3 regions of the Paenibacillus sp. B-A-8 genome follow, and region 1 is predicted to be linked to each of the others. Evidence: a T-box and tRNA genes for the amino acid it is inferred to sense, from the RefSeq annotation. Region 1 holds a T-box; the other regions hold tRNA genes.
The links. The T-box of region 1 lies ahead of ACN6MV_RS25125 (arginine--tRNA ligase). A T-box ahead of a tRNA ligase gene usually reads a tRNA of that ligase, here a tRNA-Arg.
Positions count from the first base shown of each region.

Region 2: it has a tRNA-Arg gene. The T-box ahead of ACN6MV_RS25125 (arginine--tRNA ligase) is inferred to sense a tRNA for this amino acid. The anticodon was not compared.
Region 3: it has a tRNA-Arg gene. The T-box ahead of ACN6MV_RS25125 (arginine--tRNA ligase) is inferred to sense a tRNA for this amino acid. The anticodon was not compared.

Region 1 covers NZ_CP183882.1:5,567,659-5,572,545, reverse strand. The annotation lists gene ACN6MV_RS25130 (GH36-type glycosyl hydrolase domain-containing protein) at 1-225, shown strand, start outside; gene ACN6MV_RS25125 (arginine--tRNA ligase) at 284-2,149, opposite strand; T-box leader at 2,190-2,406, opposite strand; gene ACN6MV_RS25120 (hypothetical protein) at 2,689-3,048, shown strand; gene ACN6MV_RS25115 (beta strand repeat-containing protein) at 3,064-4,887, shown strand, end outside.
Region 2 covers NZ_CP183882.1:971,771-976,657, forward strand. The annotation lists rRNA gene ACN6MV_RS04315 (23S ribosomal RNA) at 1-2,121, shown strand, start outside; rRNA gene rrf (5S ribosomal RNA) at 2,194-2,310, shown strand; tRNA gene ACN6MV_RS04325 (tRNA-Ile) at 2,368-2,444, shown strand; tRNA gene ACN6MV_RS04330 (tRNA-Asn) at 2,448-2,523, shown strand; tRNA gene ACN6MV_RS04335 (tRNA-Ser) at 2,529-2,621, shown strand; tRNA gene ACN6MV_RS04340 (tRNA-Glu) at 2,752-2,823, shown strand; tRNA gene ACN6MV_RS04345 (tRNA-Val) at 2,830-2,905, shown strand; tRNA gene ACN6MV_RS04350 (tRNA-Met) at 2,923-2,999, shown strand; tRNA gene ACN6MV_RS04355 (tRNA-Met) at 3,072-3,148, shown strand; tRNA gene ACN6MV_RS04360 (tRNA-Asp) at 3,174-3,251, shown strand; tRNA gene ACN6MV_RS04365 (tRNA-Gln) at 3,268-3,342, shown strand; tRNA gene ACN6MV_RS04370 (tRNA-Lys) at 3,350-3,425, shown strand; tRNA gene ACN6MV_RS04375 (tRNA-Leu) at 3,441-3,524, shown strand; tRNA gene ACN6MV_RS04380 (tRNA-Gly) at 3,531-3,605, shown strand; tRNA gene ACN6MV_RS04385 (tRNA-Arg) at 3,614-3,690, shown strand; tRNA gene ACN6MV_RS04390 (tRNA-Pro) at 3,721-3,794, shown strand; tRNA gene ACN6MV_RS04395 (tRNA-Gly) at 3,807-3,877, shown strand; gene ACN6MV_RS04400 (YdeI/OmpD-associated family protein) at 3,980-4,444, shown strand; gene ACN6MV_RS04405 (GreA/GreB family elongation factor) at 4,547-4,887, opposite strand, start outside.
Region 3 covers NZ_CP183882.1:6,234,788-6,239,674, reverse strand. The annotation lists tRNA gene ACN6MV_RS28210 (tRNA-Ala) at 20-95, shown strand; rRNA gene ACN6MV_RS28205 (23S ribosomal RNA) at 236-3,164, shown strand; rRNA gene rrf (5S ribosomal RNA) at 3,237-3,353, shown strand; tRNA gene ACN6MV_RS28195 (tRNA-Asn) at 3,360-3,435, shown strand; tRNA gene ACN6MV_RS28190 (tRNA-Thr) at 3,437-3,512, shown strand; tRNA gene ACN6MV_RS28185 (tRNA-Glu) at 3,524-3,598, shown strand; tRNA gene ACN6MV_RS28180 (tRNA-Val) at 3,639-3,714, shown strand; tRNA gene ACN6MV_RS28175 (tRNA-Gln) at 3,758-3,832, shown strand; tRNA gene ACN6MV_RS28170 (tRNA-Lys) at 3,838-3,910, shown strand; tRNA gene ACN6MV_RS28165 (tRNA-Leu) at 3,926-4,009, shown strand; tRNA gene ACN6MV_RS28160 (tRNA-Gly) at 4,016-4,090, shown strand; tRNA gene ACN6MV_RS28155 (tRNA-Arg) at 4,099-4,175, shown strand; tRNA gene ACN6MV_RS28150 (tRNA-Pro) at 4,206-4,279, shown strand; tRNA gene ACN6MV_RS28145 (tRNA-Gly) at 4,292-4,365, shown strand; tRNA gene ACN6MV_RS28140 (tRNA-Pro) at 4,380-4,453, shown strand; gene ACN6MV_RS28135 (ImmA/IrrE family metallo-endopeptidase) at 4,555-4,887, opposite strand, start outside.

The DNA.
Region 1 (4,887 bases):
GAGTCACTGGACGGAATGCACTTTAGCTTTGAGTATGCAGGTACTAAGGTAGACTTTATTTATCACCTTACGGGCTCTGACAACAGTCGGATTACTGTTAACGGTAAGGAAGTGCAAGCGGAAGATACGCTTAATCGTTACCGTAGTGGCGGTATCCGGATCAAGCGCGAAGACTTTGATCGTCTCTGCGTGGAAGCTGGAAATGTGATAGACATTTATAAGTAAGATCATATTATTTGAAGGGCAATCTCCGCGATAAGCGTGGAGATTGCCCTTTTTTGTGCTACATACGGCTCGGTGTCGGTAACCCAAGCACTTCAAGTACATCCCCTAAAGTGTCCTTAAATCTCGAAGTGAGCCAGAGACGAAAGGCAATGGTTCCTGCCTCACCTTTTAAAATCGGACATAAAGAATAGAAGTTATTGAAGAGTGTGGCTAAGGTATGCGCGTAGGTACAGAGTATATTCGGCGTCAATTCTACACTGGCAGAATACAATGTCTCCTGCCAGAGGCTAAGCTGTCTCAGGAGAGCAAGTTCTGCTTTTTCCATTTCGATAGGGAATTGAAGTACTGAGGCGTCTGTGCTGAATGGGATTGTAGATTTGCTCAAAACACTGCTAGCACGAGCATAGGTGTACATCAGATAAACCCCGGTATTCCCGGATATTTCTGTAGCTTGTTTGAAATCAAACACGATTTCCGTTCCCAGATTGAACCGCAGCAGATAATAACGAATGGCAGCAGCTGCAATGATGTGGCTGGAAAGCCCCTCTTTATCGGAGCGCGAATGTTCTATGTTCTGTTCCATAAGCTTCACTAAATCGCTCACCTTTACGCCAATTCCTTGGCGTCCGGACATGGCATAAGAAGATTTTCCTTCTGAAATATTTATTCCCAGCTCAGCAGCTGAGGCCGGACTAAGAGAAACAACACCGTAACTTACATGATGGAGCTTTTCTGCCTGATCGTTATAACCTAGTGCGCTTAAAGCCTGCTTAACCATTTGTTGCGGATATTCCTGTCTATAATCAATCACGTTAATGACACGGTCTGCATGTCCATAAGGCTCTTGGGTTCCAGTTAATCCTGTGGTCCATAAGCCGGATGAGAATTCACTATAGGTGAAATCCTTGGTTAGTAGACCGAATTTCCAGAGATGATAAGCAATGTCTTTGGCTGTATACGTCAAAATACCATTCGAACGCACAAGCACCTTATCCATCTGATGATCCTCGGAATCCGTTTCATTGTTTACGTCTGTCCCTTGCTTTAGCACCCAGCATCCCGCAAGCTTACCTTCAGTCTCCTGTACAAAAACTGCCGTTTGCTTCAATCGCTCAGATGCGGCTGTCCAGAATCCCTCTTTTAAAATATTACTCTCCCATACCAGCAGGTCATAATGAATACCAAAACGCTTCATTTCCGCTACATGTTCTCTCACGATACGTTCAGCGACTAGGTTGCCCAGCCACGCCTCATTGCCGTCACCCTGTTCAAGAGCATGCAGCATATCCGTGCGCTTGTGTGTCATCTCTGGATTCCGTGCATATTCTTTGTTCACTTTGGCATAAAGATCCCAGCAATAATCACCGAAGCGTTGATGATCTCCTTCCAAAGGTACATTTAATAAACCTACAACTGTATCAGCCAGCTGGTTGCCCAGATCATCAACGTAGTTATGGACCTCAACATTATATCCGGTTCTTTTCATTATTCTGACTAGTGTATCGCCGATGCAAGCATTTCTCAGGTGACCTACATGAGCAGCTTTATTGGGATTGATGGAAGTGTGCTCGATGATGACCTTGCCCCCTGTGCTGTCAGGTAGATCAAAGGAATGTTTAGCCCACACCTGCCAATCGATATACAAATTAATGAAACCAGGAGCAGCTACTTCGACTTTTTGTAAAAGACCTGTGTAACTCTCTTGTAGTTTAATTTCTGTTTTTACTAATTCGGCTATGACGAGAGGAGATTTGCGCAGGGTTTTAGCTAGCTGCATAGCAATATTGCAGGAATAATCACCATGCTCCAGATTCGCTGGCTGTTCGATTAGAAGAGCAACATCCTTAGTGTAGGAAATTTCTAAGCTGTGGAACACTTTTTTTACACTTTGTTCAATGCTGTTTTTGATGATTTGCTTTAACATGTTATACCCTCCTTTGAAAATACAAAAAAGCCCTCGTCTCAAAAGAGACGAGGGCTTAAGCGCTCGCGGTACCACTCTCGTTGCTAAACAGACGTTTAGCCACCTTACAGGATAACGGTCTTTAGCCGGGGCTTCCTACTTGGGTTCAGAAGTCCATCTCACGGGTGCGCTTCATTAGGTGATCTGTGCCGGCTTACACTTACCCGGCTCGCTGAGGACTAGAACACGTTAACTACTCTCCCGCTCATCGATGCTTGAATAATTTTTATCAGTATAACGAATATTTCGAAAAAAGCAATAGGGTGTGTTACTCAGTGAAATCTAGAAGATGTTTGAGTATTAGATTGTTCGATTAGTAGATTGCGAATTCAAAGTATAGAAGGTAGTCATTACTCGAATGGCAATTCCTTTGCATAAATGTCCACACATTAATTTTAAATACAGAATATTACTATATAGAGCTATTAATTATGAACCATGTTACTAGTGTTATAGTTTGTAATCTTTCAAAATGCAGTGGGAGAGAGGAGTGAATAAAGATGGCTTTATATTCAACTGGACCTATAGATAATACTTCAATTCTGGGGGTCAGACAGACTCAAATCGTAACAGTAAAAGTAGTTAACCGTGATTCTCTTAATCCATATAATTTTGTCATTCAAGGCTTTTTATTAAATGGATCAAGAACGATGTACGTGAATGAAATGCTAAATCTCGCACCTAACCAAGTTCTTACTAGGAACTATTTTGCTGATTTAGATGCATTTGAATTTGTGTTTGCAACAGTAGACGAGGTTGAAGCAGAGCTAGGGATTTCGGTCTGGGGAAAACAGGCTTCGGGGCAATTAGTAGATCCTCATCGAATAGCAGCGTGGGAAAAATATTCAGCAATAATCTAAAGGAGTGTTGAGAAATTGAGCAATTTATCTACCGGGCCGATTGATAATACGATGGTGGGAGGTATACGACCTACTCAACATGTTACGATCAAAATCGATAACCAAAGCGATGTTGTTTCTTCTACGGTTCTCGTCCAAGGATATTATATAGATGGGACAAGAACTTTATATGTTAGTGAACTTTTTAACGTTATGCCTGAACAAGTAATATCATCAGATTATTATGCAGATTTTGATGGATTTGAATTTATATTTACGACTTTAAGCCTGGTAAATGATCCTATTCAAATTTCAGTATGGGGAAAAAATAGTATAGGTCAAATCGTGACTGCTCACCGACTTGTTCATTCTGAATTACTCGGTGCAACAGTTGGAGTAACTGGAGCGACAGGGGCGGACGGAGCGACTGGAGCAACGGGAGCAGACGGAGTGACTGGAGCAACAGGAGCAGACGGAGTGACTGGAGCAACAGGAGCAGACGGAGTGACTGGAGCAACAGGAGCAGACGGAGTGACTGGAGCAACAGGAGCAGACGGAGTGACTGGAGCAACAGGAGCAGACGGAGCGATTGGAGCAACGGGAGCAGACGGAGTGACTGGAGCAACAGGTGCGACTGGAGCTGATGGAGCAGACGGGGTGACTGGAGCAACGGGAGCAGACGGAGCAACTGGAGCAACGGGAGCAGACGGAGTGACAGGTGCAACAGGAGCAGATGGAGTGACTGGAGCAACGGGAGCAGACGGAGTGACTGGAGCAACGGGAACAGACGGAGCGACTGGAGCGACAGGTGCAGACGGAGTGACAGGAGCGACTGGAGCAGACGGAGTGACTGGAGCAACAGGAGCGACAGGTGTGACAGGTGCGGACGGAGTGACTGGAGCAACAGGAGCGGACGGAGCAACAGGTGCGACTGGAGCAGACGGAGTGACTGGAGCAACGGGAGCAAACGGAGTGACTGGAGCAACAGGAGCAGACGGAGTGACAGGTGCAACGGGAGCAGACGGAGTGACTGGAGCAACGGGAGCAGCCGGAGTGACTGGAGCAACGGGAGCAGACGGAGCGACTGGAGCAACGGGAGCAGACGGAGTGACTGGAGCAACAGGAGCAGACGGAGTGACTGGAGCGACGGGAGCAGACGGGGTGACTGGAGCAACAGGAGCAGACGGGGTGACTGGTGCAACAGGAGCAGACGGAGTGACTGGAGCAACAGGAGCAACGGGAGCTGACGGAGCAACAGGAGTAACTGGAGCAGACGGAGTGACAGGAGCGACTGGAGCAACGGGAGCAGACGGAGCAACTGGAGCAACGGGAGCAGACGGAGTGACTGGAGCAACTGGAGCTGATGGAGCGACTGGAGTAACGGGAGCAGACGGAGTGACTGGAGAAACGGGAGCAGACGGAGCGACTGGTGCAACAGGAGCAGACGGAGTGACTGGAGCAACGGGAGCAGACGGAGTGACTGGAGCAACAGGAGCAGACGGAGCAGACGGAGCAGACGGGGTGACTGGAGCAACAGGAGCAGACGGAGTGACTGGAGCAACGGGAGCAGACGGAGTGACAGGAGCAACAGGAGCAGACGGAGTGACAGGAGCAACGGGAGCAGACGGAGTGACAGGAGCAACAGGAGCAGACGGAGTGACTGGAGCAACAGGAGCAACAGGAGCAACAGGAGCGACAGGTGTGACAGGTGTGACAGGTGCGACTGGAGCAGATGGGGTGACTGGTGCAACAGGAGCGACAGGTGTGACAGGTGCGGACGGAGTGACTGGAGCAACTGGAGCAGCGGGAGCAAACGGAGTGACTGGTGCAACAGGAGCGACAGGTGTGACAGGTGCGGAC
Region 2 (4,887 bases), 2.3 Mb from region 1:
GATGAGGTGGGGGTAGCGGAGAAATTCCAATCGAACTCGGAGATAGCTGGTTCTCCCCGAAATAGCTTTAGGGCTAGCCTCGGTATAAGAGTAGTGGAGGTAGAGCACTGATTGGGTGCGGGGTCCGCAAGGATTACCAAGCTCAGTCAAACTCCGAATGCCATATACTTATTGCCGGGAGTCAGACAGTGAGTGCTAAGATCCATTGTCAAAAGGGAAACAGCCCAGACCATCAGCTAAGGTCCCCAAGTGTGTGTTAAGTGGGAAAGGATGTGGAGTTGCACAGACAACCAGGATGTTGGCTTAGAAGCAGCCACCATTGAAAGAGTGCGTAATAGCTCACTGGTCGAGTGACTCTGCGCCGAAAATGTAACGGGGCTAAACACACCACCGAAGCTATGGCTAGATACGTATGTATCTGGGGTAGGGGAGCGTTGTATGTGGGTTGAAGGTGTACCGTAAGGAGCGCTGGACAGCATACAAGTGAGAATGCCGGTATGAGTAACGAAAAGATCAGTGAGAATCTGATCCGCCGAAAGCCCAAGGTTTCCTGAGGAAGGCTCGTCCGCTCAGGGTAAGTCGGGACCTAAGGCGAGGCCGAAAGGCGTAGTCGAAGGACAACAGTTTGAAATTACTGTACCACCGTAATCCGCTACGAGCGATGGGGTGACGCAGGAGGGTAGTGACGCGGACTGATGGATATGTCCGTCTAAGCAGTGAGGCTGATGTGTAGGCAAATCCGCACATCATTAAGGCTGGGCTGTGATGGGGAGCGAAAATTGTAGTAGCGAAGGTCATGATCTCACACTGCCAAGAAAAGCCTCTAGCCAGGAGAAGGTGCCCGTACCGCAAACCGACACAGGTAGGCGAGAAGAGAATTCTAAGGCGCGCGGAAGAACTCTCGTTAAGGAACTCGGCAAAATGACCCCGTAACTTCGGGAGAAGGGGTGCCCCGGTAGTGTGAATAGCACGAGGGGGCCGCAGTGAAAAGGCCCAAGCGACTGTTTAGCAAAAACACAGGTCTGTGCGAAGCCGCAAGGCGAAGTATACGGGCTGACGCCTGCCCGGTGCTGGAAGGTTAAGGGGAGTGGTTAGGGGTAACCCGAAGCTATGAACCGAAGCCCCAGTAAACGGCGGCCGTAACTATAACGGTCCTAAGGTAGCGAAATTCCTTGTCAGGTAAATTCTGACCCGCACGAATGGCGTAACGACTTGGGCGCTGTCTCAACGAGAGATCCGGTGAAATTTTAATACCTGTGAAGATGCAGGTTACCCGCGACAAGACGGAAAGACCCCATGGAGCTTTACTGCAGCTTGATATTGAATTTGGGTACGATCTGTACAGGATAGGTGGGAGCCGTAGAAATCGGAGCGCAAGCTTCGGTGGAGGCGCCGTTGGGATACCACCCTGATCGTATCTAGGTTCTAACCTAGTGCCCTAATCGGGTACGGGGACCGTGTCAGGCGGGCAGTTTGACTGGGGCGGTCGCCTCCTAAAGAGTAACGGAGGCGTTCCAAGGTTCCCTCAGAATGGTTGGAAATCATTCGAAGAGTGCAAAGGCATAAGGGAGCTTGACTGCGAGACCTACAAGTCGAGCAGGGACGAAAGTCGGACTTAGTGATCCGGTGGTACCGCATGGAAGGGCCATCGCTCAACGGATAAAAGCTACCCTGGGGATAACAGGCTTATCTCCCCCAAGAGTCCACATCGACGGGGAGGTTTGGCACCTCGATGTCGGCTCATCGCATCCTGGGGCTGAAGTAGGTCCCAAGGGTTGGGCTGTTCGCCCATTAAAGCGGTACGCGAGCTGGGTTCAGAACGTCGTGAGACAGTTCGGTCCCTATCTGTCGTGGGCGCAGGAAATTTGAGAGGAGCTGTCCTTAGTACGAGAGGACCGGGATGGACGTACCGCTGGTGCACCAGTTGTTTCGCCAGAAGCATGGCTGGGTAGCTACGTACGGACGGGATAAGCGCTGAAAGCATCTAAGCGTGAAGCCCCCCTCAAGATGAGATTTCCCAATTAGTAAGACCCCTTGAAGACGACGAGGTAGATAGGTTGGAGGTGGAAGTGCAGTAATGCATGGAGCTGACCAATACTAATCGGTCGAGGGCTTATCCTATACTTAAAATGCAAATTCAATTCGGATTCAGTTTTCAGGCGATTAAGCCTGAGCATTACGCTGTAATGCCCGTTTGGTGGCGATAGCGGAGGGGTTCCACGCGTACCCATCCCGAACACGACCGTTAAGCCCTCCAGCGCCGATGGTACTTGGACCGAAGGGTCCTGGGAGAGTAGGACGCCGCCAAGCGGACAACCACATTACCCGTGGTATTTTTTTTGCCCTTAATATTCGTATGTCTTAAAAGGGCCTTTAGCTCAGCTGGTTAGAGCGCACCCCTGATAAGGGTGAGGTCGGTGGTTCGAGTCCACTAAGGCCCACCATATTCCCTGATAGCTCAGTTGGTAGAGCACTCGACTGTTAATCGAGTTGTCACAGGTTCGAGTCCTGTTCGGGGAGCCATTTATGGAGAGGTGTCCGAGTTTGGCCGAAGGAGCACGATTGGAAATCGTGTAGGCGCCACAAGCGTCTCGAGGGTTCGAATCCCTCTCTCTCCGCCATGAATTTACTTCCCTGTTAGGGATGAGAAGCCTAGGTGGTTCGTTGAAGCATAAGCTTCGTTAGGAATGCTTCGCAATCTCGATCGTAGTGAGAGTATCCCTCTCTCTCCGCCATAAAGTTTATTAGCATGGCCCGTTGGTCAAGGGGTTAAGACACCTCCCTTTCACGGAGGTAACATGGGTTCGAATCCCATACGGGTCATAACATGGAGGCTTAGCTCAGCTGGGAGAGCATCTGCCTTACAAGCAGAGGGTCGGGGGTTCGATCCCCTCAGCCTCCACCATATTCATTTAAGAACGACGCGGGGTGGAGCAGCCCGGTAGCTCGTCGGGCTCATAACCCGAAGGCCGCAGGTTCAAATCCTGCCCCCGCAACCAAATTTTCCTTAAGCATGATGTTTTGGGACTAGCTGGCGTAGTGTAAATGAATAGTATATACTTATTAAATGACGCGGGGTGGAGCAGCCCGGTAGCTCGTCGGGCTCATAACCCGAAGGCCGCAGGTTCAAATCCTGCCCCCGCAACCAATTTACATTTATGCATTATGTCTGTGGAACCGTGGTGTAGTTGGCCTAACATGCCTGCCTGTCACGCAGGAGATCGCGAGTTCGAATCTCGTCGGTTCCGCCATTTAGTTAATTATTGTTGGGGATTAGCCAAGCGGTAAGGCAACGGACTTTGACTCCGTCATGCATAGGTTCAAATCCTATATCCCCAGCCATTTATGAGAGCCATTAGCTCAGTTGGTAGAGCACCTGACTTTTAATCAGGGTGTCGAAGGTTCGAGTCCTTCATGGCTCACCATTATTTTTAAAGTGTGCGCGTGTGGCGGAATGGCAGACGCACCAGACTTAGGATCTGGCGTTTCACGACGTGGGGGTTCAAGTCCCTTCACGCGCACCATATTTTGCGGAAGTGGCTCAGCGGTAGAGCATCGCCTTGCCAAGGCGAGGGTCGCGGGTTCGATTCCCGTCTTCCGCTCCATAATTTTTGCGCCCTTAGCTCAGCTGGATAGAGCGTTTGACTACGAATCAAAAGGCCGGGAGTTCGAATCTCTCAGGGCGCGCCATTTTTATTACTAAGTCATTACATGTTTTGACGGGATGTAGCTCAGCTTGGTAGAGCACCTGGTTTGGGACCAGGGGGTCGCATGTTCAAATCGTGTCATCCCGATTTTATACCTTTGCGGGTGTAGTTCAATGGTAGAACTTCAGCCTTCCAAGCTGATAGCGTGGGTTCGATTCCCATCACCCGCTTATAATTAAGAAACACCTGTCTATTATAGGCAGGTGTTTTTTTGTATAGTTACATTCATATGGATACAATAGAACTTAGGGCTTTTAGTTGAGGAGGTAGCTATGTTTGAATTCGAAGCTAAATTAGTGCGACCTGATGCAAGTGGGAGCTGGACTTATCTTAACGTCCCTTTTGATGCCGAACAAATATTTGAAACAAAGTCCAGGGTACAGGTAAAAGGAACTGTAAATGGAATCCCCTATAGAGGAACGCTTATGCCCCATGGAAACGGAAAGTATTTTATGGTGGTAAAGAAAGAACTACGGGATCTGGCCAAAGCTCAACCTGGTGATATTGTGCGTGTGACGATGGAGCAGGATCATCAATTACGAGAGGTAGAAGCTCCAGAGGATTTCCTTGATGCGCTGAGTAGCCATGAGCAGGCAGAAGCTTATTACAACGGTCTGGCTTATTCTTATCAGAAGGAATATGTATCTTGGATCGAAGCGGCGAAAAGACCTGAAACCAGAGCATCTCGTATCGAGAAATCAGTTAGCAAGCTCGCAGATGGATTGAGGCTAAAATAAGAATACGAATAATCGATGCAAGGTATGAACATAAGAACAGCGTCCCTTTCCCGTCATAAGGAAGAGGACGCTGTTTACGTTGGTGGATATGCGCGGGGTGGCTTAAATAAGAACGGCTACCTCACCACAATTCACGAACTTAATACTTTCGATCATTACCGACAGTTCACCTGAAGGTATGGCTAACTGGCATGTGCTACCGATCTGAGCTAACAGTAGCTGCATGCCAATAGGCGAGAACATTGAAATCTTGTTATCATTGGGTTCAGCCTGGTTTGGAAATACGATGGTGTAGGTATCTGTAGTATTGTCGTCTAAGTAACGAAGCTGAAGCTGACTTCCAATCAATACGAGTGAGTTCAATTCTTCTCCATTAAAACGGGATAGTAGTTGTTCCAGCTCGGAGCAATAACGGGACAGCAACGTTTCAGCATTGCTTCTTT
Region 3 (4,887 bases), 670 kb from region 1:
ATAACTTATATCCCTTTATGGGGCCATAGCTCAGCTGGGAGAGCGCCTGCCTTGCAAGCAGGAGGTCAGCGGTTCGATCCCGCTTGGCTCCACCATAATTTTTAAATTCAATACTTTCTTTAACATTGATCCTTGAAAACTGGATACCGAAACGAATTTGCGTTTTAGAACATCTTTTAGCAACTTGTGCAAACAAGTAAATGTTATTAGTGAGATTTTTCTTAGGAAAAATCAAGGTTAAGCTAATAAGAGCACACGGAGGATGCCTAGGCGCCAGGAGCCGACGAAGGACGTGGCGAACAACGAAACTGCCTCGGGGAGCTGTAAGCAAGCTTTGATCCGGGGGTGTCCGAATGGGGAAACCCAGCTGTGGTAATTCGCAGTTACTCATACCTGAATACATAGGGTATGTAGAGGCAGACCAGGGGAACTGAAACATCTAAGTACCCTGAGGAAGAGAAAACAATAGTGATTCCGTCAGTAGCGGCGAGCGAACGCGGAACAGCCTAAACCTAAGAGCTTGCTCTTAGGGGTTGTGGGACGTCTCACATGGAGTTACAAAGGAATATGGTAGGTGAAGAGGTCTGGAAAGGCCCGCGATAGAGGTAAAAGCCCTGTAACCTAAACTGTGTTCTCTCCGAGACGGATCCCGAGTAGTGCGGGGCACGTGAAACCCCGTATGAATCCAGCAGGACCATCTGCTAAGGCTAAATACTACCTGGCGACCGATAGTGAAACAGTACCGTGAGGGAAAGGTGAAAAGCACCCCGGAAGGGGAGTGAAATAGAACCTGAAACCGTGTGCTTACAAAAAGTCAGAGCCCTATTAATGGGTGATGGCGTGCCTTTTGTAGAATGAACCGGCGAGTTACGTTTAACATGCAAGGTTAAGTCGAGAAGACGGAGCCGCAGCGAAAGCGAGTCTGAATAGGGCGATTTAGTATGTGGACGTAGACCCGAAACCGTGTGATCTACCCCTGTCCAGGGTGAAGGTGCGGTAACACGCACTGGAGGCCCGAACCCACGCACGTTGAAAAGTGCGGGGATGAGGTGGGGGTAGCGGAGAAATTCCAATCGAACTCGGAGATAGCTGGTTCTCCCCGAAATAGCTTTAGGGCTAGCCTCGGTATAAGAGTAGTGGAGGTAGAGCACTGATTGGGTGCGGGGTCCGCAAGGATTACCAAGCTCAGTCAAACTCCGAATGCCATATACTTATTGCCGGGAGTCAGACAGTGAGTGCTAAGATCCATTGTCAAAAGGGAAACAGCCCAGACCATCAGCTAAGGTCCCCAAGTGTGTGTTAAGTGGGAAAGGATGTGGAGTTGCACAGACAACCAGGATGTTGGCTTAGAAGCAGCCACCATTGAAAGAGTGCGTAATAGCTCACTGGTCGAGTGACTCTGCGCCGAAAATGTAACGGGGCTAAACACACCACCGAAGCTATGGCTAGATATGTATGTATCTGGGGTAGGGGAGCGTTGTATGTGGGTTGAAGGTGTACCGTAAGGAGCGCTGGACAGCATACAAGTGAGAATGCCGGTATGAGTAACGAAAAGATCAGTGAGAATCTGATCCGCCGAAAGCCCAAGGTTTCCTGAGGAAGGCTCGTCCGCTCAGGGTAAGTCGGGACCTAAGGCGAGGCCGAAAGGCGTAGTCGAAGGACAACAGTTTGAAATTACTGTACCACCGTAATCCGCTATGAGCGATGGGGTGACGCAGGAGGGTAGTGACGCGGACTGATGGATATGTCCGTCTAAGCAGTGAGGCTGATGTGTAGGCAAATCCGCACATCGTTAAGGCTGGGCTGTGATGGGGAGCGAAAATTGTAGTAGCGAAGGTCATGATCTCACACTGCCAAGAAAAGCCTCTAGCCAGGAGAAGGTGCCCGTACCGCAAACCGACACAGGTAGGCGAGAAGAGAATTCTAAGGCGCGCGGAAGAACTCTCGTTAAGGAACTCGGCAAAATGACCCCGTAACTTCGGGAGAAGGGGTGCCCCGGTAGTGTGAATAGCACGAGGGGGCCGCAGTGAAAAGGCCCAAGCGACTGTTTAGCAAAAACACAGGTCTGTGCGAAGCCGCAAGGCGAAGTATACGGGCTGACGCCTGCCCGGTGCTGGAAGGTTAAGGGGAGTGGTTAGGGGTAACCCGAAGCTATGAACCGAAGCCCCAGTAAACGGCGGCCGTAACTATAACGGTCCTAAGGTAGCGAAATTCCTTGTCAGGTAAATTCTGACCCGCACGAATGGCGTAACGACTTGGGCGCTGTCTCAACGAGAGATCCGGTGAAATTTTAATACCTGTGAAGATGCAGGTTACCCGCGACAAGACGGAAAGACCCCATGGAGCTTTACTGCAGCTTGATATTGAATTTGGGTACGATCTGTACAGGATAGGTGGGAGCCGTAGAAATCGGAGCGCAAGCTTCGGTGGAGGCGCCGTTGGGATACCACCCTGATCGTATCTAGGTTCTAACCTAGTGCCCTAATCGGGTACGGGGACCGTGTCAGGCGGGCAGTTTGACTGGGGCGGTCGCCTCCTAAAGAGTAACGGAGGCGTTCCAAGGTTCCCTCAGAATGGTTGGAAATCATTCGAAGAGTGCAAAGGCATAAGGGAGCTTGACTGCGAGACCTACAAGTCGAGCAGGGACGAAAGTCGGACTTAGTGATCCGGTGGTACCGCATGGAAGGGCCATCGCTCAACGGATAAAAGCTACCCTGGGGATAACAGGCTTATCTCCCCCAAGAGTCCACATCGACGGGGAGGTTTGGCACCTCGATGTCGGCTCATCGCATCCTGGGGCTGAAGTAGGTCCCAAGGGTTGGGCTGTTCGCCCATTAAAGCGGTACGCGAGCTGGGTTCAGAACGTCGTGAGACAGTTCGGTCCCTATCTGTCGTGGGCGCAGGAAATTTGAGAGGAGCTGTCCTTAGTACGAGAGGACCGGGATGGACGTACCGCTGGTGCACCAGTTGTTTCGCCAGAAGCATGGCTGGGTAGCTACGTACGGACGGGATAAGCGCTGAAAGCATCTAAGCGTGAAGCCCCCCTCAAGATGAGATTTCCCAATTAGTAAGACCCCTTGAAGACGACGAGGTAGATAGGTTGGAGGTGGAAGTGCAGTAATGCATGGAGCTGACCAATACTAATCGGTCGAGGGCTTATCCTATACTTAGAACGCAAATTCAATTCGGATTCAGTTTTCAGGCGATTAAGCCTGAGCATTACGCTGTAATGCCCGTTTGGTGGCGATAGCGGAGGGGTTCCACGCGTACCCATCCCGAACACGACCGTTAAGCCCTCCAGCGCCGATGGTACTTGGACCGAAGGGTCCTGGGAGAGTAGGACGTTGCCAAGCGGATATTCCCTGATAGCTCAGTTGGTAGAGCACTCGACTGTTAATCGAGTTGTCACAGGTTCGAGTCCTGTTCGGGGAGCCATGCTCTCATAGCTCAGCAGGTAGAGTGCTTCCATGGTAAGGAAGAGGTCACCGGTTCGAATCCGGTTGAGAGCTCCACAGATTTGCAAGGCCCGTTGGTCAAGGGGTTAAGACACCTCCCTTTCACGGAGGTAACATGGGTTCGAATCCCATACGGGTCACCAACTTTTACTTGTACTTACCCTTAGAGGGTCCCATAGATATGGAGGCTTAGCTCAGCTGGGAGAGCATCTGCCTTACAAGCAGAGGGTCGGGGGTTCGATCCCCTCAGCCTCCACCATAATCTTCCTGAGAGATTATGGGCAACATAGAGGTAGCATCAATGGGGATTAGCCAAGCGGTAAGGCAACGGACTTTGACTCCGTCACTCATAGGTTCGAATCCTATATCCCCAGCCAAGTGCGAGCCATTAGCTCAGTTGGTAGAGCACCTGACTTTTAATCAGGGTGTCGAAGGTTCGAGTCCTTCATGGCTCACTTTTATTATTACATGCGCGTGTGGCGGAATGGCAGACGCACCAGACTTAGGATCTGGCGTTTCACGACGTGGGGGTTCAAGTCCCTTCACGCGCACCATATTTTGCGGAAGTGGCTCAGCGGTAGAGCATCGCCTTGCCAAGGCGAGGGTCGCGGGTTCGATTCCCGTCTTCCGCTCCATAATTTTTGCGCCCTTAGCTCAGCTGGATAGAGCGTTTGACTACGAATCAAAAGGCCGGGAGTTCGAATCTCTCAGGGCGCGCCATTTTTTTATTAAGCAATCATAGCATTATAACGGGATGTAGCTCAGCTTGGTAGAGCACCTGGTTTGGGACCAGGGGGTCGCATGTTCAAATCGTGTCATCCCGATTTTTCACCTTTGCGGGTGTAGTTCAATGGTAGAACTTCAGCCTTCCAAGCTGATAGCGTGGGTTCGATTCCCATCACCCGCTCCATAATTTTATAGTAACGGGATGTAGCTCAGCTTGGTAGAGCACCTGGTTTGGGACCAGGGGGTCGCATGTTCAAATCGTGTCATCCCGATACTCAGCTTAATCGCTCTTAGAAGCCCTTACTTCGGTAAGAGCTTTTTTTGTTATGTATTGATTTAATAATACGCATGTATTGATATAACATATGTTCTATCATTCTTCCAAAAGAAATTGAACTTCTGGTGGAATACCAATTCGTAAATAATAACTTTTCCATGATTCTTCTTGCTCAGGATTGCTACCTGTGGATAGTAGCTTTACAGCAAAGACATTAGCTTGACGTTCAAGCTTCCCAGGAGAGAAGTAGGAGCTTTCCTCTAGAAAAAAGCGGTTAATCCCCTTATGAAGTCGATCATGTCCTAATTCATGCGCACAAACGAAGCGCTGCCACTCAACTGGCAACTCATTATGAATGACAATAAATCTTCTTCTTAGTTTTCGGTAATATAATCCCTTTGTGCCTGTCCCAAGGTTCATGAAACGAAT